One region of the Paenibacillus sp. FA6 genome, then DNA from elsewhere that is predicted to be linked to it. Evidence: riboswitches for the same ligand, from Rfam matches in the RefSeq annotation. Region 1 holds a riboswitch; the other holds the start of a gene.

Region 1 (16,729 bases):
ACCAACTGTCTGCGTTGATGTACCTGTTTTCCGAGCAAAGTCGTATCCGAAGTTGTCAAAAGCGGACACTTTACTATTCATACCTTTCTTCACTACATTCCAATATGATTTATCGAAATTATCACCATTATTAACAACATTTAATACTTCAGGACCGAACTCTTGAACAATATTTCCATCACTATCGGTGATTTTACTAACGAGCTGTGGCTTCAATCGTTGACCTTCATTAGCAAGTGTTGCTGTAAATTGAGCAAGCTGTAGCGTTGTATACTTCCCGCCTTGACCGAATGATGCAAATGCCATAGCAGACTGGGTACTTCCCGCCGCTTTCACATCAACATACTCACGCCACCCTCTGTATTCACCAGGTAGACCACTCCCCGTCACAACGCCAAGTCCGAATTCCTTCATATATACATCCCATTTATCGATGGCGCCCGCTCCATACTTACTAACGAGAGGTTTACCTACCATATCCACCATAAAGGCATTCGAAGATTTCTCTATCGCTTTCGCTGGATCCATAGCACCATAGACAGTTCCACCTGAGTTTTGAACTCGTGCCTGATGACCTACTTTACCGAAATAGGCTGCACCTTTATCATAATACGTATAGTTCTTTGTGAAGAAGCGTTCATTTAATCCAATTAACACAGACAATGGTTTAATCGTAGAGCCCAAAAGGACAACAGATTCAGGATGAGTTCCTTTTTTACCAGGATTAAAAGAACGAATCGTTCCATTCTGGTAAATATATTCAACCTTCCCAGACCAATCTTCTGATGAAATGTTACCCGAACTCCACACATTTGTATCATAGTCCGGCATACTTGCCATAGCGACGACATTACCCGTCTTCACTTCCATAGCTACCGCGAAGCCAGTGGTCGCATCCTTATGAAGTCTCCCAGATACAGGATTCTTATGTAACCAATCTAATTGATCCATAATGGCTTGCTCAGTCTTCACTTGAATCTCCTTATTAATCGTTGACCACACATCATGTCCTTTTTCCGGAGGTACAATCTCGTCGATACCTTCAGGCATGTTACGTGGATCAACCGGTATCTTCAGATAACCGTTCTTACCTCGAAGTTCATCTTGATACATCAATTCTAAGCCATCAAACCCAACGAACTCGGATTCTCCATACATGAGTCCCGGGTCAGTCTGTGTACCATTCTTCATCTCTTCATTAATATTTTGATATTTGTCTAACGTTTTGGATCTTTTGAAATCTTTGATGTAGCCAATCGTTTGAACAGCAACGGTGTCCAGATCATATTGTCGTTCATTCTCCTCAATAACACTTATTCCTTGAAATTCAGTCTTATGTTCCATGAAATAAGCATTCTCTGCTTCATTAATCCCCATCTTAATACGTCTAGGAATAAATCCGAAATTCAATTTATTATTCAAATCCATCGCCGCTAGGACATCTTCTTTCGTTAAGTTCTCACCATCAGAATCACCAAATTCCGCGAATGCTGCTGCAATACCCTCAGCCAGTTTCTCTATTTCCGGATAGTTATCTCGTTTCTCCCCATCCGGTTTATCACTATAATTACTCTGCAAAGTAATATATAAAGATTGAACTGGTTTAGAATACGCCAGTTTTACACCCGTAGCATCTAAAATATTTCCGCGTGCAGGAGCGATGGGCACATTCTTCACATCTCTACTTGTTTCTTCACCTTTTAACGTAGGTCCTTCCACAAATTGCAATATGGCTAAGCGTACGATAATGACACAAAATATAAGGAATGTGCTGAAGAAAAACAAATTAATCCTCAGGTTAAAACTATTCTTATGTTTAGGCGATTCTTCCTGCACCCGATCCGGCACGTAGTCACTCACGGATTCATCCTCCTTTAGCTTTACCCTACTTAAAAGTAGTTCATTTACACGAAAAAATGTCTTTCTTATTCTAACATAAATTAAAGCCACCTACACCTTTACCATGTTCTTCATCTCAAGTCATAAATATGACGAATCAAACATAATGTATTTTCTTCTAACTTAGATTAATATAGATGTAGACAAAGTAGATTATTCAGGTGGTGAATATATGAAGTTGCGAATTCTCCTTTATAGATTCAGTAAAACTACAGTTATCATCCTTTTCCTATGTGTTTCTGTCTCTCTTCTACCCCAAAAGACATATGCAAATTACTTTACAGATTTCTATGACGGATTGGGGATATTCTCTGAGCTTCCAGCTCAGATGAATGAGTTAAAGAAAAGCTACGAGCAGACTTATAATGATCTAAATGATGCCAGAGCGAGCATTGAAGCATATGAACAACAAACTGCGCAGCTTATGGAACAGAATCGCCAGCTTACAGAGACGGTTCAACTATTGAAAGAATCAGAGATAGCACGTCAGAATCGATTCTCTCAAATAAAAAACATAGTCATTTGGGCAATTGCTCTAGCGGCAGGCTATTTCGTTCTTATTCGTACGGTCCGATTCGTGATGAGGCGCTCAAATAAGTGGTAGGTCTATTTAACTTCTGCCTAGGAGGTTTATCCCATGGATATACAAATCAATCATCCCAGTAATACTCCCATTGGACAAGCAGTCACCTTTTCCCTTGCGGAGGGAGATCTCATCCATATACTTCACCCCGAACAGATCGTTTCCTATCGTGGACCTTCTAACGGGCGTAGCGATCGTTTCATGAATGTGAATCGCATGTACCGCAAGGGCAAGTTAATACAATCTGACATGAGTGGTCCATCTCAATTTGTCGCAGCGCTGCCTCCTGGTTTTGCAATGAAGTCTGTGGAAATACAGAATGGTAGCGATCTACTGTATGATTTCCGCAGTCTTTTTTTCTATAGCGATGGCATTACTATGCAGACACGTGTGTTACAAATCAAGAATATGCTGGTCACCCGCGATGTAATAAAAGTTAAATTCGCTGGTACTGGAACCCTCGGCATCCTCACTCAAGGACCCGTTTGTCAAACCGAGCTTCATCCTACAGAACCTGTATATATCGATGCCGGAAGTCTAGTCGCCTATCCTGAGAATGCCAAGCTTGAGTTAACCGTATACGGAAACACACTCGCCAGCCAGCACATGAGCTATCACTGGAAGATGACTGGGCTTGGTTCCGTTCTCTTCCAGGCAGGTCGTCAAAACCATCGTTTGGAAAAAGACTGGGCTAATGATGGATTCATCAAGCGTGTACTTAGAGAAATCATCCCGTTTGGAGGTATTTTCATTAAGTAGTAGATTGGCAAATGAATTCTGACATAAGTTAACAACATGATTATTTACTGCTTCCATGTTATAATGATGCCGTTCTAAGCTTACAGTTTAAACGTTAGAACAATTGAAGATAATCCATGCTGATCCGCATGGAAGAGGTTCGCGAACTCCCTCTATAAAAAACTATTTACCTTATTCATTTGATTAAGATTTTTTTAATCAACTAAGGCTTTTTTTTGAGTTGGAATACAGTTCATGAATCTCCTATTCTTCTATGAATTTAAAGAAGATTGCGAGGTTTTTTGTGATGATTAAGGACAAAGCAGTCGTCGTATTCAGCGGCGGCCAAGACAGTACAACATGCTTATTTTGGGCCAAAAAAAATTATAGTGAGGTAGAAACCATTACCTTCGACTATGGCCAGCGTCATAAATTAGAGATTGAGTGCGCAGCAAGTATTGCAGCTGATCTAGGTGTCAAGCAGACCGTGCTCGATATGAGTCTCCTGAGCCAACTTGCTCCAAACGCACTAACTCGTCACGATGTTGATATCACTCACGAAGAAGGTCAGCTTCCTAACACCACCGTAGATGGCCGTAACTTGCTATTTCTAAGTTTCGCAGCGATCGTTGCGAAACAGATTGGTGCGAGACATTTAATTACTGGTGTTTGCGAGACTGATTTCAGTGGCTATCCTGACTGTAGAGACGTGTTCATTAAATCTCTCAATGTCACCCTTAATCTATCTATGGATTATAATTTTGTAGTTCATACCCCCCTCATGTGGCTGAACAAGGCAGAAACATGGCAAATGTCTGACGAATTAGGTGCATTCGACTATATTCGAAATCGTACATTAACTTGTTATAACGGTATCATTGGTGATGGCTGCGGAGAATGTCCAGCATGTAAGCTGCGTAAGGCAGGCCTTGATCAGTATTTAGCTGTACGCAACGATTCTGCATCACTCAAAGGTGGTGCTGAAGGATGACTCGTACACCAGGAGAATTTCGTATCGTAGATACTCTTCAGCGCTTCGAAGATGACATTCAACGTGACGAGCTCAGGTACCACAACAAAAGAGTACTGGTCAGTAAAGAATTCACTTTCGATGCTGCTCACCATTTACATGCCTATGAAGGAAAATGTAAAAATCTACATGGGCATACGTATACAGCCGTCTTTGGAATTAGCGGTGTCCCGAATGATATTGGATTAACGATTGATTTCGGAGAAATTAAGGACATTTGGAAGGAACGTATCGAACCCTTTCTTGACCATCGCTATCTGAATGAGACTTTACCAAAGATGAATACAACAGCTGAGAATATGGTCGTCTGGTTGTTCGAGCAAATGGAAGATGCCTTGCAAAACTCCAATCAATTTAATGATCAGAACGATATAAATCACTCTAGAAAGACCCGTACAGAGTTTGTAAGACTCTATGAAACACCCACAAGCTTTGCCGAAGCAAGACGGGAGTGGATGATCGGATGAGTAACTCTACGATAAATCGTCCAATTCCCGTTCTTGAAATATTCGGACCTACCGTCCAAGGCGAAGGGATGGTTATCGGGAGAAAGACGATGTTCGTTCGCACGGCTGGCTGTGATTATCGTTGCTCATGGTGTGACTCAAGCTTTACTTGGGATGGTAGTGGAAAAGAACACATCAGGCTCCTTACGCCTGAACTGATCTGGGATGAACTCACCCAAGTTGGTGGAGACCGATTCTCCCATGTCACGCTGTCCGGAGGCAATCCTGCCTTACTTCCGCAACTTGGTGGATTAATTCAATTGTTACACGAACGGAACATCACAGTAGCCGTTGAAACACAAGGCTCCAAATGGCAGGATTGGCTTGCTGACGTTGACGAAGTGACATTGTCTCCTAAGCCCCCAAGTTCTGGCATGAGTACGGAATGGGGAATATTGGATGTTGTTATGAATAACTTAAAGTCTCGTCCTTCAGCTCTTTCCCACAGTCTAAAGGTGGTTGTTTTTAACGAGGATGATCTTGATTATGCTGTTAAAGTTCATCTTCGCTATCCAGATGCTCCTATGTATCTGCAAGTAGGAAACGACGATGTGCACACGATGGACTCAGCTCACCTCACCTCCACCTTATTGCAGCGCTATGAATGGCTTATTGATAAAGTGATGGAATCCTCCATTCTGAATGATGTGCGGGTATTACCTCAGCTTCATACGTTAGTGTGGGGGAATAAACGAGGCGTTTAATTTCACTATAAATTTAGAATGGATTAGCCCAGTGCGACAGGACTAATCCATTCTAATCACTAAACCATAAAGGAGAATCATATATTATGTCAGGAAGACAACAGAATGAAATGAAAGACATCACGCTACTAGGAAATCAGGGCACGAAGTATGTTACAGAGTATGATCCCTCCATTCTAGAGAGCTTCGACAACAAGCATCCCTACCGTGATTACTTCGTTAAATTCAACTGCCCGGAGTTCACAAGCTTATGCCCTATTACAGGACAACCAGATTTCGCTGCAATCTATATTAGTTATATCCCCCATATTAAGATGGTAGAAAGTAAGTCACTTAAGCTATACCTATTCAGCTTCCGCAATCATGGAGATTTCCATGAAGACTGCATGAATATTATTATGAATGATCTCATTGCATTGATGGATCCCAAGTACATTGAAGTATGGGGAAAATTCACGCCACGTGGTGGAATTTCTATCGACCCCTACTGCAATTATGGACGCCCAGAAACGAAATATGAGGAAATGGCACAGCACCGTCTCATGAATCACGACATGTATCCAGAGAAAATAGATAATAGATAGATTACTTTGGATAAAAAGCATGCCGTCTTAGCTTGTTCAGAATGGTGACCCGTAAAATAATTACTTTGAGATAAGTACCCATTTTACGGGTCGTTTATAACGCTATTCTCCACTCAACCCATGGAACTCAACTATATATTGTCGTCATTGATGCCCACTGGGAATCGAATGACAACCTCTGTTCCGATCCCTTTTTCACTTGTAAACATAATGCTACCCTTCATTGCTTCTATGATCCTGAACGTCACCATTAGACCGAGACCAGTTCCTCTAGTTTTGTTAGAATAGTACGGTTCTCCCAAACGCTTAATTTCGTCTACTTCCATACCTTCTCCATTATCATAGATGTGGATAACAATCTGTTCTGTATCTTGATAAGCCCATATTCTAATAATTCCATCTTCACCCAATGCCTCAATGCTGTTCTTAATCATATTAATAAACGCTTGTTTGAATTTAGATATATTTCCACGAATCATCAATCCAGACGGAATATCAATCTGCACGCGCCCTCCTTGATAGTTAGCCAGAGGTAAAAGAATACCTTCTATATGCTTAAATTCTACGAATATATCCAGCAGAGTGACCTGTTCGATCTCAGGTTTCGCAAATGTCAGAAAGTCTGTAATAATTTCGGACGCTCTATCTAACTCCTCAAGCGCAAGCTTCAGATAACCCTTCTCTTTGTCCTTAGATTTCTCCTCCAGCAATTGAAGGAATCCCCTTGTGACTTGCAATGGATTTCTTACTTCATGCGCTACAGAAGCTGCTAGTTCACTAATAATATCCATCTTCTCAGAGCGCTGTAGTTCATTATTAAACCGTTCGAGTTCCTTAGAATACTCAATCACTCGAATATGATTTATCGCTAATTTTCTTCCGAGCACTGCAATGAGTGAAATCAGAAATCCGATCAGACCCCATTTCCATAGAAACACTTCATAATTTCCATGTTGCATATAAAACCATATGAACTCTGCTACAACCACAATTGAGAATATGGAAAATCCCAAAGCTATAATTCCAGCGTCTTTATTACCCTTAATGGCGTAGTATATGGCATGAATCATCAATATCATAGCTTGAATTATAATGAGTATACCTAAAATCGACACGGAGACAACATAATAAGCTTCGTATAGTTCATTATCTCGAAACATATTGATCAACATAAAGCCAAAACAAAACAGGGAGTAGATCATCTGAAATTTACGTAACTTACGAATAGATCCACCATAACCCTTACCAATCATAGATTCAAATATGTAGGTCAGACCTGGTAAAAAGGTAAATAGAGCTATATCAAATAGGGTGGTGTATAAGGTACCATACTCTCCGTAATGGGTATACAAAAAAGGCGAATATGTAATGATTAATATACCTATCGAAAATAACACAACATTTAGTGGGACCCATTCAGCTATTTGGGCCTTTCTTAAGAATATGGTACAAATAAGCATAACTATCGCTATAAAAATAATAGAACTTCCTAAAATAATATCTATCAAGTTTTTCGCGTTGAAACGCTGGAGTAGTGTCTGATAGTCTCCGACTAAAATCTCCTCAGCCATACCTAGACGATTATTCTGTGCATGCAAGATCATAACTATCTCTTTACCTTCATCCTGGGGATTTAACGGCAAAAGAATCGTATTCAAATCATACATATAGGTTCTATTGTCCTTATACACTATTTCATTGTCTAGATATATATGGACCTGATTCGCATAAAGCTTATTAATGAATATAGCTGGAGTCTTGATTCCAAATGCCGGGAGTCTAAATTTGATCCACAAAACATCACTTAGATGCTCACGATTTGAAATACTCAGATTTGAGTCACGCCAAGTCCAGGATTTTAAGGGATGAACAGCATTTATATTCTTTATCGATTCTCTATCACTCTGATCCCAATAGTATTGCCATTCCGTAATTGGAGTGGAATAATGCCTTGGCTCCTCTTGAGGAAATGCATAGATCGTATTAAAAGATGTACCAACAATCATCATAAATATAACAACAAACACACTTCTTATACCCCACTTCATAAACGCACCTCAACGTAAAATAAATAGTACTCTCTCTTCGTTTATTTTTCAGTATTATTCAAAATTCGACAGCCTTCGTTACTTCCCTCTAAAAAAATACAAATTATTGAAATAATTTATTTATTTTTTCAGTATAACTGATTTCCACATAGGTTTACCTCAATAACTGTGATAAAATACTTGAAAAAGGGAGTGATTCTATGAAATGGTATAAAGATTTCGAGAATGATATAGCCCATATTTTTATGACTTCACAACGCGTAATAGAGAATTTCCCACCACCACTAAATCACAAAGGTTTAACTTACTTAAGTAAATTTGATGCCCGACAAGAGGATAGTGCAAAGAACTATATCTGTTACCTACTACCTTTCTGGTTAAAGGAAATGACTCATCTAAAGAAAGAAGATTGTGTCGCATTATCTGTTGGTAATGTATTCGCCATGCTCTATTACTTCATTCAGGATGATATCATGGATAGTAAAGACAACTTAGATCGAGATCAAATACCACTTGCAAATTTACTTCATATGCATTTCCAAGAAATCTACAGAAGCCTTTTCACTTCCACTTCCCCATTCTGGACATACTTTCAACAATACATAATAGATTGGTCAGACAGTGTTTCTAATGAGATTCAGCAGGATTATTTCCACACGGATTTAGCTATGATGGCCAATAAAGCAGCCCCCCTTAAGCTGTCTAGTACAGGTGCTCTATTACTATCAGGGCAGCCTGACCTTGTGTCACCCATATCAGATATGATCAATCATGTCCTCATTACTTTACAAATGGCTGATGACTGGATTGATTGGCAGGAAGATTATAAGGAAAACAACTATAACGGATTACTATCTATGATTAAAGCGGAGAATGATACAGGGGAACCTATAACCATCGGATATATTAAAAATGCTATCTTTGTCCATGGTGTAATGAAGCGTTATACAGAAATCGCCATTCGCAATCACGCTTATATTCAACAGTTAGACTTAATGCTTCCTTACCTTTTATCCTTTCACGAAACACTCGTTAATGACTTGATTAAAGATGCTGAACTGATTGAGGATGAGAAAATACTGCAAATAAATGGTGGCTTACATTACTGGTTATCAAAAAATATTAAATAATGATAGATTTATTTCACTTCCCATGTTATCCTTATAAAGTAAGTATTAACCAATTTGAAAGGGTGATTCTAATGGCGCAACAGGCTCTCCTTCAAACACAAGTCATTAACAAGGCATGGGAAGATCCAAGCTTCAAAGCACTTCTCTTAACAGATCCTAAGAAAGCAATCAAAGATGTACTTGGCATTATGATTCCGGAACATATTAAGCTCAGAACAGTGGAAGAATCATCAGATGTATTCTATCTAGTGCTCCCTTCTAGTCCATCTAGCAATAACCCAGATAACACTCAAACAAAAGCAAAGTGGTAATTATTTATCACCTACTTCATAGATTACTGCTAAGGGGTTGGGAACGTGGCACTATCTTATGTTCCCATCCATTATGGATTCACTCCAGGATGGATGGGAACGTAATGATCGCCTCTGTCCCAACCCCTTTCTGACTTTTATAATGAATTTCCCCCTGCATAACTTCAATAATTCGAAAACTCACCATTAATCCTAATCCAGTACCTTTCGTTTTATTCGAGAAATAGGGCTCTCCCAATCTTAATAGTTCCTCCTGATCCATTCCTTCACCATTATCTTGAATATGGACTGACACAACTGAATGATCTTGATAAGCCCATATTCTAATATTTCCCTCTCCTTCCCAAGCCTCAATACTATTCTTAATTAAATTGATAAGAGCCTGCTTAAACTTAGATGAATTTCCCTTGATCGTAAGATCAGGAGGTATCTCTACTTGGATCTCTCCTCCAGATAAATTAGCAAGTGGTAAAAGAATACCTTCAATATGTTTCAGTTCATCACGAACATTCAGCTCCGTTGTCCGGTCAAATCCAGGCTTAGCAAATATCAGAAAATCAGTAATGATATTCGATGCACGATCCAGTTCATCAAGTGCCAGTGCCAAATACTCTCGATCCTTCTGTTGTTCATACCTTTCCATTAATAATTGTAAGAATCCTCTCGTAACCTGTAACGGATTTCTAACTTCATGTGCAACAGAAGCTGCTAGCTCACTAATAATCTCGATTTTTTCAGAGCGTTGTAGTTCATTATTGAATAATTCTAATTCCTTAGAATATTGAACAACTTGATCGTGATTAGCAGCGAATCTCCTTCCACTAACAATAATGAGCACTACAATAAATGCGACAACGCCCCATTTCCAAGCAAAAAAGGTATAGTTTCCCGATCTAGAATAGAACTGTACCATTTCAATTAAAGCAGTACCTGCAATAAACGTGAATCCAATGGATAGAATTAAGGCATCCTTATTGCCTTTAACGACATAAACAATCGAAGTAATCACCAATAATAAACATTGAACGATAATCGTGTACCCTAGAATTTCGACAGAAACAAAGTAATAGATTTCATAATACTTGTCTATCCAAAACTGATTCATTAACAAAAACATAAAACAAATAATAGAGTACCCAACCTGGAATCTTCGAAAGTGCTTCATAATAGAACGGTATCCACTACCAAACGTTTCCTCAAAGAAAAACGTTAATGATGGCAGCAAAACAAACAATGCACAATCAAACGCGATATCAAATAACTTCTCATTTCTTCCAAATGAAATATATAAATAAGAAGAATAGGTCATCAGTAAAATACCTATAGAGAAAATAACGGCTGACAAGGAAAACCACATCGATAAAAATTCTTTTCTTAGAAACGTGGAGCAAATCAACATTATTACCGATACAAAAATAAACGAGCTACCAAGAATAACATCAATCAGATCCTGATTAACAAAGCTCGAAATCCGTTCAGAGAAATTCCCAAGCACTTGCCTATCCTGAATGCCTACTTTTCCATTGTCTATTGCAGTCCCTGCATACATTAATTCGTTAGAATTATTCGTTTTCATAGGATTAATAGCCCTGTTCACTTTATAGTCATACATCCTCTGTGATTCGTATAATGGTGAATCGCTTGTATTAACAATAGTATTATGTCCATAAACTTTGTTAACAAATAATGCTGGGGCACTCCAACCCATCTCAGATAGCTGTATCTTATACCATAGGGCCAAGTCCACCTGTGAACCCCATTTGTTCTGCCATTCTGTAATTGTCATTGTTTTTTCTTGCTGAACTTTTCCATTATTGGTTGAGATAAGAACTAACGAGATCATTATCAAGACAATAATAACAGCCTTTATTTTAGGTACAAACTTCATCTCTAAGTAGCACCTCAATAGTAAGATTTAGATTACAGTTACGGATAATAATATTGAATAATCTATATATTCTACCTATTGACGCTATAAACCTTCTATAATAAGTAATATTTTAAAAATTAAGTGAATCAATCAATAAGAAATGTGAAATGAATTTCAATAAATAAAGGCGACTTTCCATTCCTTTCTGAATGAAAAGTCGCCTTTATTTATGTTCTTCTCTGTCCTTTCTACTTCATAAGCGTCAATATTCTTTTTAGATTAACAGCAAATATGGTCCGCTTTACAAACGTACATTCCTGCGTCTTTATTGAACTCAAATTCATCTTTCTTTTCTACAACCTGAATCACTTTGGGAGATCTCTGATTGTAACGTGCTTTCGAATGGGAGGAACTGCATTGCGGCCGTTATCGAGACGAGATTATTCATTTGTCGCAGCATATGTCTTACGCTACGACTATATCGTAAATCGCTATGTATGGACTTAGAGTAAAAGATGGTTAATTTAAAATCATCGTGAATACCTGTCTGAATTTGATACCTTTATTATACGAAAAACAGGCATCAATCGCACCAATAAATAGTGTGAATGATGCCTGTAAACCAAAATCCATACTTATAGACAACTAGAAATCAGGTTCGAAGCAGCGAAGATGACGGAATTGCCCTGAAGAAGCGTAAGCCATGATCTATTTCAAATAGAACTATATTATGTTCATCCTAATACAACTTCCACTTTGTGCATCTTTCCATCCCCAATGACTGACAGTACATTACCCTCGATAGGTTTACCATCCACAGTCATAGAGGCTACACCTTTGGACACATGGTTTGGATTGGCTATGTTAATCACAAAGGTATCTCCACGGAAGACACGTGTGATACTAAATCCATCCCAAGCTGTTGGGATACATGGGTTCACTCTAAGTCCATCGAATTCTGGTTGAATCCCGAGTATGGATTGTGTGATTGCCACAAAGTTCCATGCTGCTGTACCCGTTAACCATGAGTTCTTCGCTTCACCTTCACGCACCGCATCTTTACCCGCAATCATTTGCGAATAGACATATGGCTCTGTTCGGTGAATATCACTGATCTCTTCCAAATAGGCAGGTGCAATCTTAGTGTAAAGTTCAAATGCACGGTCTCCGCGACCAATGGTCGTCTCAGCCATCATAATCCATGGATTATTGTGGCAGAATATGCCTGCATTTTCTTTGTATCCTGGCGGATACGAGGAAATTTCACCAAGATTAATATAGTATTTGGAATAAGGTGGGTTTTGTAGAACGATACCATATTTCGTATCTAGTCTTTCTTCAACCGCATCCAAAGCTTTCTTCGCTAAACCTTCTTCAACACCAATTCCGGCCATGACACAGAATCCTTGTGGCTCAATAAAGATTTGTCCCTCTTCATTCTCTTTACTTCCCACCTTGTTACCGAAATGATCATAAGCACGCAAGAACCATTCACCATCAAACCCATGCTCAAGTGTTGTTGAAGTCATTGTATCGATATGTTTCTGCGCGGAATTAGCTTCTTCTTCCAGCCCTCTGCGTTTACATAATTCCACAAAATCTGGTCCAGTGAATACAAACAGACCCGCGATAAATACAGATTCTGCTACGCGTCCTTCCAAGTTCTGAGTCGTTTGGTAGGGTTCATCGGGTACGTTGGAGAAACAGTTCAAGTTCAAGCAATCATTCCAATCTGCACGGCCAATGAGTGGTAATCCATGTGGCCCGAGATTCTCAATGACGTGGTAAAAAGAACGTTTCAAGTGTTCGAATAAGCTTGCTGTATTATTCGGATTACTGTCGAAAGGAACCTCTTCATCCAGAATGCTGAAATCTCCGGTTTCCTTAATATAGGCAGCTGTTCCGAGGATCAACCATAATGGGTCGTCGTTGAACCCACCACCGATTTCGTTATTACCTTGTTTCGTTAATGGCTGGTATTGATGATATGCTCCGCCATCCTCGAATTGAGTTGAGGCAATATCGATGATTCGCTCTTTCGCCCGTTCTGGAATTTGGTGTACAAATCCAAGTAAATCCTGATTGGAGTCACGGAAGCCCATACCACGGCCAATACCGGATTCAAAGTAAGAAGCTGAACGTGACATATTGAAGGTAACCATACATTGATATGGATTCCAAATATTAACCATACGATCCAACTTGTCGTCCCCACTATTTACCGTATATTTAGATAGAAGATCATTCCAGTAAGCTTGAAGCTCATCCATTGCTCTGTCCACGTCTGATTCATTCGCAAATTGCTGTATCATCGCTTCAGCACGCGTTTTATTGATAACATCCAGTGCTTCCCATTTCTCTTCCTCTGGGTTCTCTACATACCCCAATATGAAGTTGTAACTAATTTCCTCTCCTGGTGCAAGTTCAATCTCCATACAATGTGAAGCAATCGGTGACCAACCACTTGCAACAGAATTGGATGATTGGCCAGCAGCAACGACTTGTGGGTTATCTAGACCATTATATAGACCAAGGAATGATTCACGATCCGTGTCGAATCCATCCATCGGCCGGTTCGCGGAGAAGAAAGCAAAGTGATTACGACGTTCGCGATACTCTGTCTTATGATAAATGACAGAATCCTTCACTTCTACCTCACCTGTATTTAGATTACGTTGGAAGTTCGTCATATCGTCATATGCATTCCACAAACAGAACTCTACAAATGAGAACAATTTCACTTTCTTCGTTGCATCTGATGTATTGGACACAGTCACTTTATGAACTTCACCGTTATAATTCAAAGGGACTAGTGCTAATTGTTTAACGCGAATTCCATTTCTTTCACCCGTAATAGAGGTATAACCGAGACCGTGACGGCATTCATAGAAATCGAGTTCTCTCTTGACGGGCATCCAACCTGGAGTCCAGAAATCACCTTCATCATAGAGGTAGAAGTAACGACCACCATTATCTACTGGAATGTTATTGTAACGGTAACGAGTCAATCTCCGAAGCCGAGCATCACGATAGAAGGAATATCCACCCGCCGTATTGGACATCAAACCGAAAAACTTCTCATTACCAAGATAGTTGATCCAAGGATACGGGGTTTGGGGCGTGTTAATGACATACTCTTTGTTCTTATCATCGAAAGATCCGTACTTCATTTACAAAACTCCTCTCAATTTTAAATATCTATGAACGCGCGTTTAATTCGCGTTGGATGAACCCCTATGACGGGGACACCTTAGAATAAAGTCGTGAAATGGCTGCGATCGCCTTCACTTTTATTGCCTAGAATCCAGTTCCTTAGTGGACTCCCTGATCATTAACTGTGTTGGAAAGCTAATTGTACTAAAGGATGCGCTTCCCTTCTCACACATTTCGACCAGAATAATCGCTGCCTTTTGAGACATTTCATAGATAGGCAGGCTTACAGATGAAAGGCTAGGATTCAGTTGTGAAGCTACAGGAATATCATCAAATCCAATGAGTGATAACTGTTCAGGAATTGCAATTCCGAGCTCTTTGCAAGCATCCATCGCTCCAAGAGCCATCTCATCATTCGCTGAGAAGATCGCAGTGGGCCGTGTATTCTTATCAGATTGCAACATCCTTCTCACTTCCTCTTGAGCCCTCACTCTTAGGAAATTACCACTTAAGATATAATCCTCATCCACTTTCAAACCATGATTATGCATCGTCGTAACATATGCCTGATAGCGCTGTTGGCCAGAATAAGTATTCTGTCTACCGCTAATAAATGCAATGTCACGATGTCCTAGACCAATCAAATGTTCGACCGCTCTTGCTGCACCCTCATAATCTTTAGAGTTTATAACAGCCAAATTGTTGCGGTCTAGGCGATTCTCAAGCAACTCTGCAATGTCATAGTCTATGAGAACAAAAGGTACCTCGAGATCAGCGATGATTCTAGCCATGGCCATGTTATTCTCGGTACCTACAATAATACCTCCGTCAATTCTCTTCTGCTGGAATGCTTGCCTTACCTTCAGGAAATCATCTTCCGAGTATATCGTGTGTATCAGCACATAATAGCCAAGCGCATTAGCAGTGTCTACCAGTGCATCCACAAATGGTGCAAAATAATTATTCTGATAAATACGATTAGGATTATGCTTCTCAGCGGTACTAACAACAAACAGTCCAATCGTATTCGTACTCTTACCTGCCAGCGCCCTTGCGGATGTATTAGGCTCATAATGATGTTCTTCAATGACTTTCATGACCTTCACCCGTGTCTTCTCAGGGACGTTAGAATAGTTGTTAATGACGCGGGACACTGTGCTTCTAGACACCCCCGCAAGTCTGGCGATATCTTCACTTCGCATAGTAACCCTCTTTTGTGAAAGCGCGTTTATTTTATATATTGTAACTCCTTAAATGATTTATTTCAATCCTAATTTTAGCGAAATCTTGTCCATCTCAGCAATATACGGACACATTTCACCATCTAGTTAAAACTCTTCACTACCATACTACCATACAAGTATGGTAGTATGGTAGTATCCTATTAATAAGGAGATGATCTATTGGATCTATTTATGAGAGCGCAACCAATTTCAACCCGAGACGCTATTTATTATGCACTCCGGGATCAAATTGTGTTGTTAGAACTTCCTCCGGGCACCGGAATATCCGAGAAGGAAATGTCGATCAAATTCAATGTGAGCAGAACACCCGTAAGAGAAAGCTTCGTTAGACTCTCTCAAGAAGGACTATTAGAAATCTATCCTCAACGAGGCACATTCGTCTCTCTTATTGATTTAGACCTTGTTGAAGAAGCTCGGTTCATGCGCGAACAATTAGAAAAGGCCATTATTCAACTCGCATGCACGAGCTTTCCTTCCGATCAATTAGCTATGTTAAAGAGTAATCTAGCACTACAACAATTATGTATCGAAGAACAGAATCACATCACCATGTTCGAGCTTGATGAAACCTTTCATCGTATTCTATTTGATGGATGCAAGAAGCTGAACACATGGTCGATCATGCAACAAATGAACGTACACTTGAACCGAACTAGAACGCTACGATTGGCAGCCGATCACCATTGGGATCAACTGTATAGTCAACATCTCCAGATGGTTCAAGCCATAGAACGGCATGATTCTGAACAGGCTGAGCAGTTGATGAGCGACCACTTGCACCTGACGATTACAGATCAGGCTTTATTAAAGGAGAAATACCCAGCGTATTTTAAAATTAGATAATGAGGTGAACGCATTATGAAAATGGTATTTCGATGGTTCGGTGAGAATAACGATACCGTTACATTTCAACAAATGAAACACATTCC
Region 2 (16,729 bases), 130 kb from region 1:
AAAGATTGGAATTACCCGCGATTGCTAAATCTTTCTGAGCCCACACATAATATAGTTTTCCCTTATGTTCAAATGTCGTAGCATCGAGTGCGAAGCTTTCCCATTTCGTCCGAACCTGCCCCTTTTCTTTCCATGTTCCTTCGAGAGGATTAACAGATTCATTCTCTAATACATACATCCGGTGATCGAACAAACCTTCTTTCGTTTCATTGGTGTGTGCAGCAGCAAAGTAAATATACCACTTACTATTAATATAATGAAGCTCAGGAGCCCAAATATTAGCGCTTAATATTCCAGTATCATGCTTGCGCCAAGCAACCACTTTCTCAGCACTTTCCAAGTCCCCAATGAACTTGGCTCGACGAAGCTCTATACGATCGTACTCAGGAACCGAAGCCGTGAAATAATAGTATTTATCAGTATGCCTATATACCCAAGGATCGGCACGTTGCTCCACAATCGGATTATTTATGCGTCCACTCTTCTCCATGTCTTTCTCTCCTTCTATTTACATCAATCATTTTGTGTTTTCCTAATCCTCTTCATCCAAGGGTTCTCTTCCTTACCCTTTCACCCCCGAAATGGCCACTGATTCAATAATTTGTTTTTGAAACACTAAGAATGTAATTAGCATCGGCAACAAGGCAATAATAGAGGCTGCCATAATAAGTGGATAGTCCGTCTGTATCGCATAAGTAGCGTTAAAATTCGCGATAACAAGTTGCAATGTCTGTTTCTCTGGTGAGTTCAAATAAATGATAGGCGCCAAATAATCATTCCAGATACCCATAAACCATAATATAAGCTGTGCAGCTATGGCAGGTTTAATCAATGGAAAGGTAATGGAGCTGTAAAGGCGGAAATAAGAGCTACCATCAATTTTAGCTGCCTCAATAATGGCATTAGGTATACTGCTCAAATATTGACGCAGGAAGAAGATCATCACGATATTCCCGAACAATCCTGGCACAATCAATGGCAATAAAGTATCTATCCAACCCAGCTGAGAAAACAAGAAGAACTGTGGAATCATAACTGCTGGATAAGGAATCATTAATGATGAAAGCATAAGCAAGAATATTTTATTTCTTCCTGGAAATCTCAGCTTAGAAAAAGCAAAAGCGGCTAAACTCGAGGTGAACGTCCCGACTATTGTTACCGATATCGCAATAATCAAGCTGTTCTTAATCCCGCTAAGCAATGGACCTGCTTCCCAAATCTCCTTATATTTGCTCCATACGAACGGATTAGGTATCCATTCTGGAGGCAAAGCAAATACTCCCTCTTTACCCTTAAGCGATGTTGACAACATCCATAACAGTGGGCCGATCATGAACACCGCACCAATTAATAGCAAAATAAATACAATGGTATTTGTAATTCTAGTTCTCTTCGAATGGGACATCTTATTCATAGTTTGCTCTCCCCCTCATATCAATCGACATCGAACGATGACTTCTCGTTCATTCTGAATTGGATAAGAGTCACGACAAATATGAAGCCTCCGAGTACTACTGCCATTGTAGAAGCATAGCCCATTTGGAAGCTAGAGAAAGCCTTCTGCCAAATGTAGAACACCACAGAAGCCGAAGCATATTCTGGCCCCCCCGTTGGGGTCATAATGTTCATCTCGGTAAAAATTTGCGATCCTCCGATAATATTAGTAACAACGATAAAGAAGGTCACTGGACGTACCATAGGCCAAGTAATATGCCAGAATGATTGAAATCCATTAGCCCCATCTAGTTCGGCCGCTTCGTAGTAGGATCTCGAAACACTTTGCAACGCAGCCAAGTATAGTAGCATCGTATACCCGAGGCCTTTCCAAATCGCCATAATCATCAAGGCCGGCTTAACTGTATACTTATTGGCCATCCAGTTAGGACCTTCTATACCGAACAGATCAAGAAATTGATTGACCAATCCATAGTCCCCGTTATAGGCCCAGTTCCACATAATAGAAACGGCTGCCAGTGAGGATATAACTGGAACGTAATAGATGACACGAAAGGTTGTTGTACCGAGAATACCTCGGTTCAATCCAAGCGCTAATAATAAAGCCAGCGTGATTCCGATTGGAATTCCAAGCATCATGAATAGTGTGTTAAATGTTGCTTTATGGAACAATTCATCGGTGAAGAGATCCTTAAAGTTGCTCAGACCGATAAAGTTCATCTGACCCAATCCATCCCAGTCTGTCATTGAACCGTAGATCGAATACATCATAGGATATAGTGTGAAAATCATTAACCCTAACAAAGGAGGAAGTATAAACAAGAAGCCGTATATTTTCTCTTTGCGATATAGTTTGGATTTAGTCTTCATTACATTCACCTCACATTCACCTCAAGTTCTGATTTCAGAATGAAAATGATGTTAGTTGAGAAAATCCACAACTAACATCATCTTACATCTGGTTTTAAAAGAAACTTATGTTATTTATTTTTGGATTTTTCTTCTTGTTCAATTGCTTTATCTAATAACTTTTGCATTTTTGGCTGTTCAGTCTTCACGTATTCAGCAGCTGTAACTTTGCCGTCGATCACAGGTTGAACATCTGTGAAGAACAGGTTGTACCATTCAGCGTTGTATGTGTAATGACCAGGTAATACTCTTCCATATTCATTTACGATTTGTAGAAATTCTTCTTTGTTGGCTGGTTTAGTAGTCGTATCTGCAGCCCACTCAGTAGCCATATCAATTAGGTTAGGAATTTGAACTTTAGCTTTCACAAGCGCTTCCATACCTTCTTTCGATGCTGTCAAGTAGTTGATCAATTCAACAGCTTCTGCTGGATGCGCCGATTTAGCAGATGCGCCGATACCCAGGGAACCCGTCCATGATGCTGATTTACCTGTTGAACCAGCAGGGTAAGGAATCAAGTCATATGTGAAAGGCAGTGTTTCATAAGTGCTCATATCCCAAGGACCTACAGGGAAGAAAGCCATTTCGCCTTTCATCCAGCGCTGGTAAGTATCCAACGTTTGTGCTTGTTCAGTTGAAGGTGTAATTTTATGCACGTTTTGCATATCTGCGAAAAATTGTAGCGCTTCTACAAATTTCGGATCATCGATGGTTACTTTTGTTTTAGTAGCATCGATCCAATCCGCTCCGTTACTCCATACAAAGGATTGTAGAGCCCAGTTCACGTTGAAACCGGTAGCATATTGATCAGATTTACCATCGCCATCCTTATCAATTGTCAGTTGTTTGGAAACCTTGATGAATTCATCCCAAGTGTAAGGAACATCTTTGTCAGGTAGAGGAATACCTGCTGCTTCAAACATATCTTTGTTATATCCAAGTGCGAATGGTCCTACGTCTTTAGGCATACCATACAAGTTACCTTGTCCTGCCATTGTACCGTCATAACGATACAAATCGACACCGTATTTCCAAATGTTATCTAGGTTAATATTTTCATTACCTTCAACATAACTTGTAAGATCCAGTAACACGCCGCTGTTCACATAAGCCTTCAAGTCTCCGGATTCAAAGTAGAATACGTCCGGCACACTTTTCCCAGTAATGGATGCTTTTAGCTTCGTTGCGTATTGGTCAGCTGCTGTAACTATAATCTTAACCTTAACGTTTGGATGATCAGCCTCAAATTTCTCAATTACTTTCTTATAGGCCGCTTGCTCATCCGTTCCACCTCTGTACATGAATGTTAGTTCTATCTTCTTATCACTAGGTTTAGCACTAGTAGTTTTATCAACAGTACTATTCTTTTCGTTTGTACCTCCACAGCCCGCAAGCACAGTAGCAAATACCAAAATGAGTGTCATTACGATAAATAGACTTTTTTTCTTAATCACTTTAACCCCTCCATAAATTTAATAAGAAAGAAATCTTCCGAAATTGATTGGAAGCGCATACATAATTGATAATTATTTAATTACGTATATTATCAATTCTCACCCTCAATCTTCAGTAACGACTGATATTCCAATGTACTTGAAATATCTTGGGACTCATCATCCTCTCTTTGCGTGTGGAGTAGTTAATATTAACATTAATCAATAACATCTTTATTTCTAAAAATAATTTACCAAATAAAAACGAATTAGTCAACATAAATATGAACTGATTTATACTTATGTTGAATGATCGATAATAATTACCTTTAAGTCTTAATCACTTTAGAATATACTGAAATTATAGATCCCTGTCCCAGAATACGCAATAACTATAAATCAATTTAGATTTACCTAAAATAAATAATTTAAAAGGAAGGAATTCACTCATATGATTTATATTAAAAATCTCATGTCTGGCATTAATATTTTCAAAGCGTTAGGTTCAGAAGTTCGTATACAAATACTTGAGTTACTAGCTAACAACCAAAGCCTTAACCTTAATGAAATAGCAAGTAAACTCAATCTTAGTAGTGGTGCTATTACGATGCATATCAAGAAGCTAGAAGATAGTGGTCTAATTGAGATCAATACCTCCGTTGGCAAGCATGGGCTACAGAAAATTTGCTATCTAAATAAAGATAAGCTGATGGTGGATTTAAGAAATAAAGAGGTCGCCAATCTGTATGAGGTCGATATAAAGATAGGTCATTACAGCAACTATCATGTCGTTCCTACATGCGGGCTCGCTACAAAAGATAGCATTATCGGAGACTTTGATGAGCCTAGGTATTTCGCTGATCCACAGCGTGTTGATTCTGAAATCATCTGGTTATCCGAAGGTTTTCTAGAATATCGTATTCCCAACTACTTAAAACCAAATCAATCATTCAGTGAAATTCAATTCTCAATGGAACTTAGCTCTGAGGCTCCAGGATATTGTGATAATTATCCGTCTGATATTTACTTCTATGTTAATGGTATTGAAATTGGATGTTGGACCAGCCCCGGAGATTTCGGTGAAATCAGAGGAACATTTAATCCTGACTGGTGGCCTCCCCATTTGAATCAATATGGTATGCTTAAATTGATACGTATTAATAATGATGGCAGTTACATCGATGGTTGTCGGATTTCAAACGTTACACTTAAAAATATTCAACTCGACTACAAGAGCGATATCCTTTTCCGTATCGCTGTCACTGATAATCCTACCAATAAACGAGGACTAACCATCTACGGTAAATCCTTCGGTAATTATGCTCAGGACTTGCTCTCACGCGTACTTTACACAGTCCATGAGGATGATAGTCCCACCTTAAGTTAAGGAATACATTCACTGAGTAAATCCGTGCAGGAGATAGTGACTATGCTAGACGCTCCAAATAAAAAGGTTGAGCAGAATGATCCTGCTCAACCTTTTTATTATATTTCCCTAGCCATTCATTATTTACGTTCAATAATGATTGACTTCGTATAATTATCCCACTCGACCGTAGCACCTAACGCATCGGATATGAATCGAAGTGGCACATAATATGTTCCTTCATAGTTCATGAAAGGCTCAGCAAGCTTCACCTTTTTACCGTCCACAAGTGCTTGGTTGGAACCATTCTTAAGAACAATAGTTGAACCTGTCAGATCATCAATAACTGTAGCTTGCTTCAACGTATTATCCCATTTCATTTCAGCATCCAACTGTTCAGCAACATGTCGAAGTGGTACCATCGTCGTTCTATTCACTTCGATAGGAAGAGAATAATCATAGTACCAACCATACTCTTCATCCACAAGCGTTTCTAGAATAACATACTTACTCGTAATACTCATATCTTCTTTCAAGAAACGATACGCCTCAGATTGACCTTCGAAATTACGTAGAAGGGTTCCAGGAGTAATCTGATCCACAGCTAATATATCTAGCTCCAAAGCGCCTTGAGTCGTGTCTACTTTATTTATAGTAACAGGCTTATTCACATTCCAGATTTCACTTTTAGAATGAATCTTAATTTGCTTCACTGGAATTCCTTCCATGATCGGAAGCTGAACGATAAGATCTACATTTTGCTTACGTATCTGTAGCTTGTTATCAAACATAATATCCATTGACAGCACTGTATCTTTACTAAACACTTCATTCAATAATGGTTCTTCTTCGAAAAGATCCTTTATATCTCTATCATAGTCCACCAGTATATCATTCAATACCTTTTGCAATTGATTAGTCAAATAAATAACGGTGGCTTCTTTATCTTGGATAACACTTTCCCATGAATCAAAAGATGATACTTTATCCTCAAAGTATTCTTCTTCTAAATATTCCTCGCTATACATGTTTAATCCAGATTCATAAATAGGATAATACACATCATATAACGTACTAATTAATTCTTTGACCCCTTCTTTATCCTTAGATACACCCGTTAGGAAGGATTTAGCGAGACCAACCAATTCATCTCCACGAACATCCACATGAAGCTTCTTGAGACTTAATTCCTCACCATACACGGTATCTGTTACGGTTGACAAGGATATCGATTCTGGATTAGGCGCATTCTTGAAGAAGAACTTACCTACATCTGTTATCAATTTAAGGGATTGTTCAGTAGATGGTTGAAGACTAGCTAAATCTACGCCATACGCTGAGTTCAATGTATCGAGAGGGATAGAGACCGGCTTTTTAGCTCCTTGGACCCAAATAATCATCTCTTTCTTATCCACGGATACATGGAACGGCACCTTTTTTCCATCCAAGCTCAATGATCCTTCTACAGATGCAGTTGATGCATCCTGCATTTTAACATGGTCAATACTTAATGAAAATGAGTTCAGTAGATCAATCATTTTCTTATCTTCTTCACTGGCCTGCCCGAGTGCAGGTACAATTTCAAGTGAAAAGGTTTGTTTCGATTCTGAAGATTTGACCGCAAAGCTATCTACCATACTTTTGTTAATATCCAATCCCCCAACAGATTGACATCCAGATAATATTACAAGCATGGATGCCAGTACTGAAGCTATTAACCATTTGATACGTTTCATTTCTTGCCTCCTCAGTAAATTTAAATTACACTTATTTACCAAGTATGCCAGTGGGCGATTATTCTGTAAAGAGAAATTTCTCCTACATTATACCTATTATAAATACGAGTTCAAAAAGTCAGGTTTTCAGCACTAAAATGTCTGCTTACGATGTTGCGTTTTTTCAAAACGCTTCAGAAGATTGAATGAAGCAAGGGAGTGAGTGAGGAGCTACACGTTTTCGTAGAAAACGACTTCGGAAGCATATGCTAGGGCCGGTTGAATTCAATCTTCGATGTCGAATACGCCTCTTACTATACTTCGTGATCAAAAGATGACTTTTTAAACTTCCTTTATGATCTTTAGTCCAACAATAACTAGATCTCGATCCACATTATCCATTTCGGCAACTCCCGGCAGATAACCCCATTGCTTGAATCCATACCTTGTTAGAAGCTTTAAACTTCCTTCATTATGTCCGAATACAAAGCCAACCAGGTTAGTAACCCCAAGCCTTGGACATTCTTCAATAGCTTTCTCTATTAGGATACTTCCGACTCCGGCACCACGGTAATCTTCTGATACGTAAATACTAATCTCCGCCGTCGCATCATAAGCCGCCCTTCCGTAGAAGGATTGAAAGCTCATCCAAGCGATGACATTGCCTGCCGATTTCATAACCCATAGCGGTCTGTGGTGATCATTGTGTTCAAGAAACCACGGGCTTCTGCTCTCTACGCTCACTGGTTCTAAATCTGCTGTAACCACCCTACCTGCAACCGTTGAGTTATAGATGTCTACAATGGATGGTAAATCTTCAATTTTTGCATAATCAATAACGTAATCCTGTAAGTTCATTCCTATTTCCTCACTTCATATATAGTTCGACTTGCTCTTCACTCCAACGCCATAGATGCTCGGCATCCTGCTTATTATTAGCACGTACTGAAAGGTTCTTCACTTCTTGACGATAGAAGTATTCCCCGCTTACTCCCGTAATTTCAGATGATGTTGCTAGATATATAGCTGATTGAGCTCCTTCTTTCGGAGTCAGAAAAAAAGGACGTAACAAGGCGTACACACGTTTACCAAATCCCGTCTTACGGTCAATGCCAAGATTAGTCATGACCGCACCAGGATGCAAGCAATTGGCTGTCACTCGAGAATCCTTTAACCTTTCAGCTAATTGCTTAGTAAACAGAATGTTCGCCAGTTTAGATTGTGCATATCCTTTGACAACATGATATCTTTTCTTTAAAGCTGGATCATCGAAATGGATCTTCCCAACCTTGTAAGCTCCAGAAGAGACATTCACAATTCGACCTTGTTCGGCATTCTTAAGTTTATCTATCAACAAATTTGTGAGTAGGAAATGTCCCAAATGATTAATACCCATATGTATTTCAAAACCATGTTGCGTGTATTCATGCTTCAAAGAGACCACACCCGCGTTGTTAATGAGTACATCCAAAACATCAAACTTCTTTTTGAAGTCCACGACTAACTTACGAATACTATCCAAATCACCTAGATCCCCAAGCATCCATTCGATACGCTCTGACCCACTCTGTCTTACAGCCTCTTCATGAGCTAATCTAGCTCGTTCTTCATTCCGGCAGACCATGATGACATGAGCCCCTCTTTGGGCTAATTCAATGGATGTAGCAAGCCCCATTCCTGAATTAGCTCCGGTCACCATGACGACTTTATTTCGCATGCACCATCATCCTCCTATCTAATAGGTAATAGTATAATCAATACCTTAGGTTCTTTACATACTAATTTTACACTACAAACTATCCATATAGCTCTACTCTCTTTCTCATTTATGAGTAGATGTTTATAATACAATTAGATATACACGCTTTTCCACCTTGATATGGCAACACGAAAGGATGACAATACAATGAATGAAAGATTGATTGAATTAGATACTGCAATGCATCAGCAAGGATTGGATGCCTCAATTATTACAGATCCTAAGCATATTTACTATTTGACAGGCTTTGCTAGCGATCCGCATGAACGGTTCTTGGGATTAGTACTTATGCGCGGAGAGGAACCTGTATTAATCGTACCCGCCCTTGATGCCGAAGCCGCTCATGCTACATCCTCTGTTCAGAGAATTATTACGCACGCTGATACAGATCATCCATATACACTACTTAAGAAACAACTTCGAGCGAGTATTCACTCCCTCGGCATTGAGAAGGACCAGCTAACCGTCTCTCGCTTTGAGCTCCTTCAAGAATCCATTGGTGCACAGTCATACCATGATATTGGTCCTATACTCCAAAGCATGCGAGTAAAGAAGACACCCGAAGAAATCGTCCGAATGAAACATGCCATTAACCTTATTGAAGAGGTTCTCCGTCAAAGCCTGACTCGAGTTCAGGTCGGTGTAACTGAAATAGAGTTAGTCGCTGAGATTGAATATTTGATGAAGAAGCTTGGCGCAGACGGTCCCTCTTTTGATACGATGGTGCTTTCTGGACCTAACACGGCTCTTCCTCATGGAATACCTGGGCAACGAAAAATTCAAAATGGTGACTTATTAATGTTCGATATGGGCGTATTTGCGAATGGCTATGCTTCTGACATTACGCGCACATTTGCAATTGGAGACATTAGTAAGGAACTTACTAATATTTATAATGCAGTTCTTGGCGCCAATCTACAAGGTATTCAATCCATTCGCCCAGGAGTAACATTAGCATCTGTAGACCAAAGCGCTCGTAGTGTTATTGAACTTGCAGGATATGGTCCCCAGTTCATGCATCGACTTGGACATGGACTAGGAATGGATGTTCATGAGTATCCATCCGTGCATGCAAACAATATGGATCTGGTTCAGGTTGGTATGGTATTTACCGTAGAGCCAGGAGTCTATGTTCCCGGTTTGGGTGGAGTACGAATTGAGGATGATATTGTCGTAACCGACGATGGAGTAGATGTATTAACTTCTTTCCCTAAAGAGCTAACTATAATCGGTTAATAACCACAAGAACCTGACGGAGAAACTACCGTCAGGTTCTTTGTTATAGAAGTGTATCGGTCGAAATTCCTCCATTTTAATCTTCATCTTTAAATTTAAAAGAACGAGCTATATACAGAAATGGCGTTCCGGCAGCTATGAGTACAAATTTAATAATATAGGTGGTGAAGAGAATTTCCAGCCACACTTCCCAACTATATTTCGGTATGGAGAAAGCAATAGAGCAGAATATCAATGTATCTACAAAAGAACTGATCATCGCACTTCCGTTGTTACGAATCCAGAACTGTTCAGGTTTGGGATAAAACTTGCGAATCCAACTGTATAGCCTTACATCAAGAAATTGGCTTACGAAGTATGCTGTAAGACTTCCTAGTGCCAATCTTGGCATGAGTCCGAAGATAGCCTCCAGTGGAGCTTGAGCAAAATCTCCCTCTTGCGGAGTAAAGATGAGTGCCATTTGCATAATAACCGTCGTCATCAACAGGGTGAAGAAACCGAACCACACTGCCTTTCGTGCCTCTCCATGACCATACTTTTCATTTAAAAGGTCACTAGTCATATATAAACTTATATACATCGTGTTGCCCAGAGTCATAACAATTCCGAACATATCGATAGTTTTAGTAACTTGAATGTTGGCAATTACCGTAGCTACACCAATCCAAGCATAAAGTCCCTTTTTGCCAAAAAGGCGATAGCATAGTAAAAAAAGTGAAAAATTTACAACAACATAAAAAATACCCCAGCCTAAATTAAACATGGTTGTCCCCCTAGTTTTGTTACGCGGGATAGTTACGAACCGCGGTTCCAAACGTCATAGACGTTCAAAACATGGTTTACTTTATCACAGAAGACTGCGCTTGCCAAGCCTGCAAACAAAAGAAACCAAAGCAACCCTCTGCTTTGGTTTCTCATGTATTGGATTATGAAGACCCTACTTACCTAAGCTTGTGTAGCATCTAAATCTATATTACGGTCATTGTATACTTTCGGGTCATTCTCTTTTAATATTTTGCTAGAAATAAGACCTGAAGTCATCGAATCATTCACATTCAGTGCTGTACGTCCCATATCAATTAGAGGTTCCACAGAAATCAGTAGACCTGCTAATGCAACAGGTAGGCCCATCGTAGAAAGGACAATAAGTGATGCAAAGGTAGCACCTCCACCGACTCCTGCCACACCAAAGGAACTAATCACAATAACCAGAATCAATTTCACAATAAAGCTCCAGCTTGTTGGATCTATACCTACTGTCGGAGCAATCATCACTGCGAGCATGGCTGGATAAATTCCGGCACAACCATTCTGACCAATGGTAGCCCCGAACGTAGCTGACAGATTCGCGATACCTGTAGATACACCGAGTTTCCTCGTTTGAGTCTCTACATTAAGTGGAATGGTAGCTGCGCTAGAGCGTGAAGTAAATGCGAATGTCAGCGTAGGCAGTACCTTTTTGAGATATACTAGCGGCTTGAACCCGAACAGCGTGATCAATATTAAATGAATAATAAACATAACAATCAAAGCTACATAAGAAGCGATTACGAAGTTAATCAGCTTTAATATTTCATCAACATGAGTCGTAGCGATAGTTTTGGTGATCAACGCCAATATACCGTACGGAGTCAGTCTCAACACAAGGGTAACCATTCGCATAACAACAGCATACACCGCATCGATCAAATCGCGGAAGACTTGTGCCTGCTTGGGCTTCTTACGATCTATTCCAAGAACTGCTACACCGATAAAGGCAGAGAAAATAACGACAGCAAGCGTAGAAGAACTACGGGATCCCGTCATATCTGCAAATGGATTCTTCGGAATAAATTCAAGCATTTGCTGCGGAATAGATTTATCTTCAACAACGCCAAGTCTCTCCTCTAATTTCAAACCCTGTGCCTGTTCTCTGTCACCGCTCTGAATATCAATAGCCTTTAAATCAAAGCTCAGCGTGGTGATAATACCTACAGATGCCGCAATTGCAGTCGTAAGTAGAAGAACTGCAATAATAGAAAAACTCATCTTCCCAAGGTTCTTAACACCGTTCAAATTCATGATGGCAGAAATGATTGACACCATGATTAGCGGGATCACGATCATTTGGAGCAACCCTACATAACCATAACCTACCAAGTTAAACCATTCCGTCGACTTCCCTATAACAGCGGAATCTGGTTTGAAGAAGAATTGTAGAATAACTCCAAATACAATTCCCAACCCTAAACCTGTAAATACTCGCTTCGTGAAGGAAATATGTTTCTTTTGCATCCATACGAGTAACCCGATCAGTAACAGCATGACTACGATATTAATAATAATCCATAAAGTTTCCATTATATATGCCCCCAAAAAATTAAAATATATTGCTAAACAAATAAGTTAGAATGTCGATATTTTTTATAATAGCACATAACCAAGTATTTGGATAGGGATAGTTTCACATCGATATGTTGGTGAACCACTTCAGCAATCCGATCAAATTCCTGTTCCTTGAGCACGTTAGAACTATATGTATTCCTCAAAGTTTTTAATCCTTTTTCCACACGAATACCATCCAGCCAAGACCTACGAAAGGCATCGTTATGAAATACACCATGAAGATAAGTTCCCCACTTGCATCCGTCTACTGTTCCCCAACTCAAATTAAACATAGACTACCATTGCCAAGCCTGCAAACAAGATAAATGAATGATTAAATTCATGGATTTGCGAAGTTTACTGAAAAGTTTCAAAATTGTTGAAAATAACGCTATTCAATTCTCTGTTCTTTCTGTAAAATCAATAGAAACCATAAGCACAATATGCAAAGGAGATGTTTCACCATGTTCGGGATTAGAAATTCTATAAGTCGTAAGTTCATGTCCGTAGTTACTATCGTACTATTCATTGTTTCTTTGCTCTTCAGTATAAGCTTCTATCTTGTTCTAATGAATATATTCAATAATTATGTATTACCTGAAGTTGATAACAATCTTAAGATGAGTTCTACTGATACATACAAACACTTAAATACTTCTCAAGTGTTGCAAACACAGAAGGGAAACGAAGGATCTCAAACCACACTCTCCTATTACTTCGATGAAAAAATGAACCATTTTAGATTACATAATATTTATCTCGCTAATGTAAAGGATCATGAAGTAGTCGTACTAGCCACAAACAGTATATCAACCCTAAAAGTGAATCAATCTATTCCATTCCAGGAAGAAATGCAAACCGCAGTCGATAATAAGACCGCTACTAGCGAAGTATATACTAACGAACATGGCACATTTAAAACTGATTTTATAGCTATTCCGGGGAGTACAATGATTCTGGCAGTCAGCTTAGATGCGAGCTTTATCTTGGAGGAGACTCAGTTTATTATATGGATCTGTATAGGGATAACTCTTCTTGGAATGCTGGTGGGTTTAAGCATTGCTTACTTCAGCAGTCGACGCATTATCCGACCGATCGTTCAACTAGCGACACACAGTAACCGTCTCGCACAAGGTAATCTGCAGCAAGATATCATCGTTGCGGGACATGACGAGGTAGCTCAACTTGCCGGCAGTTTCCAACAAATGACTCATAATCTAAAAGAAATGATCGGACATGTCCAACTAACCTCTCATGAAGTATTGGCTGGATCTAATGATTTATTAAACCGCACAGAAACTATGAAAACGATGGTCGAACGCTCCAACTCAGTCCTTCAAGAGATTGACAAAGGTAGTGAAAGTATTGCCTCGACCTCCAAAGAAAATGCCATCGCAATGGAAGAGATCACCCAAGGAATCACGCACATTGCCAATTCCTCCGGTGATGTATCCGAACAGGTAGCTGAAGCAACTAATGAAGCTGTTAGTGGTAATTTACTAGCACAACGTGCTATAGAGCAAATGCAACGATTAGAGCAGACCTCTATAGATTCTCTAGAATCCTTCCGTTCCATGAATAAACGTTCGCAAGTGATTGGAGAAGTGGTTACTTCGATATCCGAGATTACTAAGCAAATACAAATGCTCTCACTTAATGCATCTATCGAGGCTGCTCGTGCTGGCGAGCATGGAAGGGGATTTGCAGTTGTTGCAGGAGAGGTTCGTAAATTATCTGAGCAATCCCGCATTGCAACTCAAGACATTGAGGAACACTTATTAACGATCCAAAAAGACACTGATGCCTCAGTTACTACGATGAGTCATGTCCATCAAGAGGTCCGTTCGGGTAAAGAATTAGTACAAGATGCTGGAAAAGCCTTCAATCAGTTAGATATTCTCATTCACAATGTTAATCAGAGCATACAAGCCGTATCCGCAGCAACACAACAAGTATCAGCAGGCACGGAAGAAGTCAGTGCATCTGTAGAAGAAACGGCATCAATCACATCAAGATCTCGAATAAGTATGCATGAAATCGCAACTACAAGTGAGCAACAATTGAATGAAATGGAGCAGCATCGTTCAACCGTAACTCGTCTCCATGAGCATGCTATTCAGCTACAAGAGGCTATCCAACAATTCAAAATATAGTTATTCATCTACCACATTAACTCATTCACTCAAGGCGCCGATAGGCGTCTTTCTTATGGTAGACACCCATAATATCGTATATCTTCTTCATATCGATATGGTTGCGGACCACCTCAGCGATTCGATCGAATTCCTGTTCCTTGAGCGTACTAGAAGTAAACGTCTGACCCAAAGGTCTCAATCCTTTGTTTACACGGATACCATCCAGCCAGGACCTGCGGAAATGATCGTTATGAAATACGCCATGAAGATATGTACCCCATCTCCCACCATCTTTCGATCCCCAACCTTCATCTACGAGTTCTCCTGTTATTCGTTCTACCTGAAACAATGATGCTACATTATTCATGTTCAAGCAACCCGTTTCTCCCATATGAATCTCGTAACCTTCCATCGGGATAACGCCCGTTTTTGATTCCGTAACAAGGGCAAGGGGATGACCCATTGCTAGAGCACCTTGAACACGCACAGTCGTTTTTTCTTTCAGAAAGGTCGTCGTGACTGGAAGATAGCCGAGCCCTTTGGCACTTCGAGGTTCTCCACCCTCAACTGAAAAAGGATCGTGCAGTATCTCACCCAACATTTGATACCCTCCGCAGATGCCTACAAGTTGTTGCACTCCTGATTTCATAGCTTCTGCTATTCCATCTTCCAATCCCTGCAACCGAAGGTAGTCCAAATCCCCGATCGTGTCCTTCGTCCCCGGTAGAATGATAACATCAGGTGATCCCAACTCTGTAGCTGACTTCACATATCTAATGGAGACATCCTTCTCCTCTCGCAACGGATCAAAGTCCGTAAAGTTAGATATTCTCGGATATTGAATAACAGCGATATCGATCTCACGCTGCTCCGCTACCTTCTGACGCAATGTATCTAACACAACAGAATCCTCTGCTTCAATCTTAATCTCTTCAATAAATGGTAGGACACCTAGTACTGGAATACCCGTACGTTCGGTAAGCCAATCGAGCCCTGGTTCAAGTAAAGCAATATCACCGCGAAATTTATTAATAATGAACCCCTTCACTCTTTGCCGCTCGTGGGGTTCTAGTAGTTCTAACGTTCCAACGATAAATGCAAATACACCACCTCGATCAATATCTGCAATTAACAATACTGGAGCATCCGCCCAACCTGCTAAATTCATATTAACGATGTCGTTGCTCTTTAGATTAATTTCTGCTGGGCTTCCCGCGCCTTCCATCAATACGATATCATATTGTGCACGTAACCGATTCAACGCATCCATCACGGTATCTTTCGCCTTTGGCAAGAACAAACTCCGATAGTCTGATGCACTCATTTGTTGATAAGGTTCACCATGAACGACAATCTGTGAGAACATATCTTTCACCGGCTTAATGAGTATAGGATTCATATCCGTTGTAGCTTTAATACCACAAGCTTCAGCCTGAACTCCCTGTGCACGACCAATCTCTTTTCCATCCTCCGTGACATAAGAGTTCAGAGCCATATTTTGCGATTTATAGGGGGCTGTGCCGTATCCATCTTGTGTAAAAATACGACATAAAGCAGTGGTAATGACACTCTTGCCTACATCTGAGGCCGTCCCCTGCAACATCAGTACTTTTCCAAAAGAACCCTCACTCAGATTGTGAGATTCAGATTTCTCCATATTCATTCTTCCCCTCTCACATAACATTGTGTAACAGCACTAGCATCAGCAACGCCACAACTTCAAGAAATTCATTAAGAGCACCATAAGTATCCCCTGTTAATCCACCTAATGTAGCGTTCAGTCTTCTTGCCATCCACGTTCCTGCAACCCACGTTCCAAGAGGAATCGTAATGAGTCCAAACCATGCTGTAGTCCATGAATGGCTATTTATATGGACCATAGGTGCTATTGATGCTGCAGCTCCTGTTAACACAATCGTAATGAGTAATGTCGCCCATATTTGTCCTTTATCCAACCCATTCAATTGTCCGGCCAAGCCATCCTTCCCACGGGCCGCGGGCCATGAAGACATGGCATGAACCATGAACCAGCGACTCCAAATCAAAGGCAGGAGAAGAAGCCCTGAGTAATCAAGTCCGTCCACTAACAGTGAATAGATTAATGAGAGCTTAAGCATTAGAAGCAATACACACGCTATCACACCCATAGCTCCCACACGGCTATCCTTCATAATGTCCAGCATTTGCTCACGAGAACGATAACTTAAAATTCCATCCGCCGTGTCCATCCAACCGTCCAAATGAAGTCCGCCTGTAAGCCCAACCCATAATATTAGGGTTAGCACTGCTGCAGGTAAAGGCGGCAGTAAATAGACAAACCCTGCCGCTCCTGCCCACACGACCAACCCAATAACAGC

The links. A riboswitch is a leader RNA that binds a small molecule or an ion and turns the genes downstream of it on or off. The one in region 1 is predicted to bind preQ1.
Region 2: linked by a shared signal. The riboswitch ahead of ACP8HI_RS16800 (queuosine precursor transporter) and the one ahead of queC (7-cyano-7-deazaguanine synthase QueC) in region 1 are both predicted to bind preQ1.

The regions. Positions count from the first base shown of each region.
Region 1 is NZ_CP188820.1:3,439,741-3,456,469, forward strand. It holds gene ACP8HI_RS16115 (peptidoglycan D,D-transpeptidase FtsI family protein) at 1-1,860, opposite strand, end outside; gene ACP8HI_RS16120 (hypothetical protein) at 2,072-2,503, shown strand; gene ACP8HI_RS16125 (AIM24 family protein) at 2,537-3,241, shown strand; PreQ1 riboswitch class I at 3,370-3,413, shown strand; gene queC (7-cyano-7-deazaguanine synthase QueC) at 3,528-4,211, shown strand; gene queD (6-carboxytetrahydropterin synthase QueD) at 4,208-4,717, shown strand; gene queE (7-carboxy-7-deazaguanine synthase QueE) at 4,714-5,460, shown strand; gene queF (preQ(1) synthase) at 5,547-6,044, shown strand; gene ACP8HI_RS16150 (ATP-binding protein) at 6,176-8,092, opposite strand; gene ACP8HI_RS16155 (hypothetical protein) at 8,293-9,222, shown strand; gene ACP8HI_RS16160 (NHLP leader peptide family RiPP precursor) at 9,294-9,533, shown strand; gene ACP8HI_RS16165 (ATP-binding protein) at 9,613-11,421, opposite strand; gene ACP8HI_RS16170 (GH36-type glycosyl hydrolase domain-containing protein) at 12,138-14,573, opposite strand; gene ACP8HI_RS16175 (LacI family DNA-binding transcriptional regulator) at 14,694-15,758, opposite strand; gene ACP8HI_RS16180 (GntR family transcriptional regulator) at 15,960-16,643, shown strand; gene uxuA (mannonate dehydratase) at 16,659-16,729, shown strand, end outside.
Region 2 is NZ_CP188820.1:3,573,283-3,590,011, forward strand. It holds gene ACP8HI_RS16755 (glycoside hydrolase family 43 protein) at 1-490, opposite strand, end outside; gene ACP8HI_RS16760 (carbohydrate ABC transporter permease) at 563-1,405, opposite strand; gene ACP8HI_RS16765 (carbohydrate ABC transporter permease) at 1,435-2,325, opposite strand; gene ACP8HI_RS16770 (ABC transporter substrate-binding protein) at 2,436-3,818, opposite strand; gene ACP8HI_RS16775 (ArsR/SmtB family transcription factor) at 4,249-5,184, shown strand; gene ACP8HI_RS16780 (copper amine oxidase N-terminal domain-containing protein) at 5,304-6,899, opposite strand; gene ACP8HI_RS16785 (N-acetyltransferase family protein) at 7,221-7,736, opposite strand; gene ACP8HI_RS16790 (SDR family oxidoreductase) at 7,747-8,595, opposite strand; gene ACP8HI_RS16795 (M24 family metallopeptidase) at 8,785-9,873, shown strand; gene ACP8HI_RS16800 (queuosine precursor transporter) at 9,950-10,636, opposite strand; PreQ1 riboswitch class I at 10,641-10,685, opposite strand; gene ACP8HI_RS16805 (L-cystine transporter) at 10,819-12,213, opposite strand; gene ACP8HI_RS16810 (hypothetical protein) at 12,246-12,530, opposite strand; gene ACP8HI_RS16815 (methyl-accepting chemotaxis protein) at 12,702-14,390, shown strand; gene ACP8HI_RS16820 (cobyric acid synthase) at 14,416-16,029, opposite strand; gene cobS (adenosylcobinamide-GDP ribazoletransferase) at 16,046-16,729, opposite strand, start outside.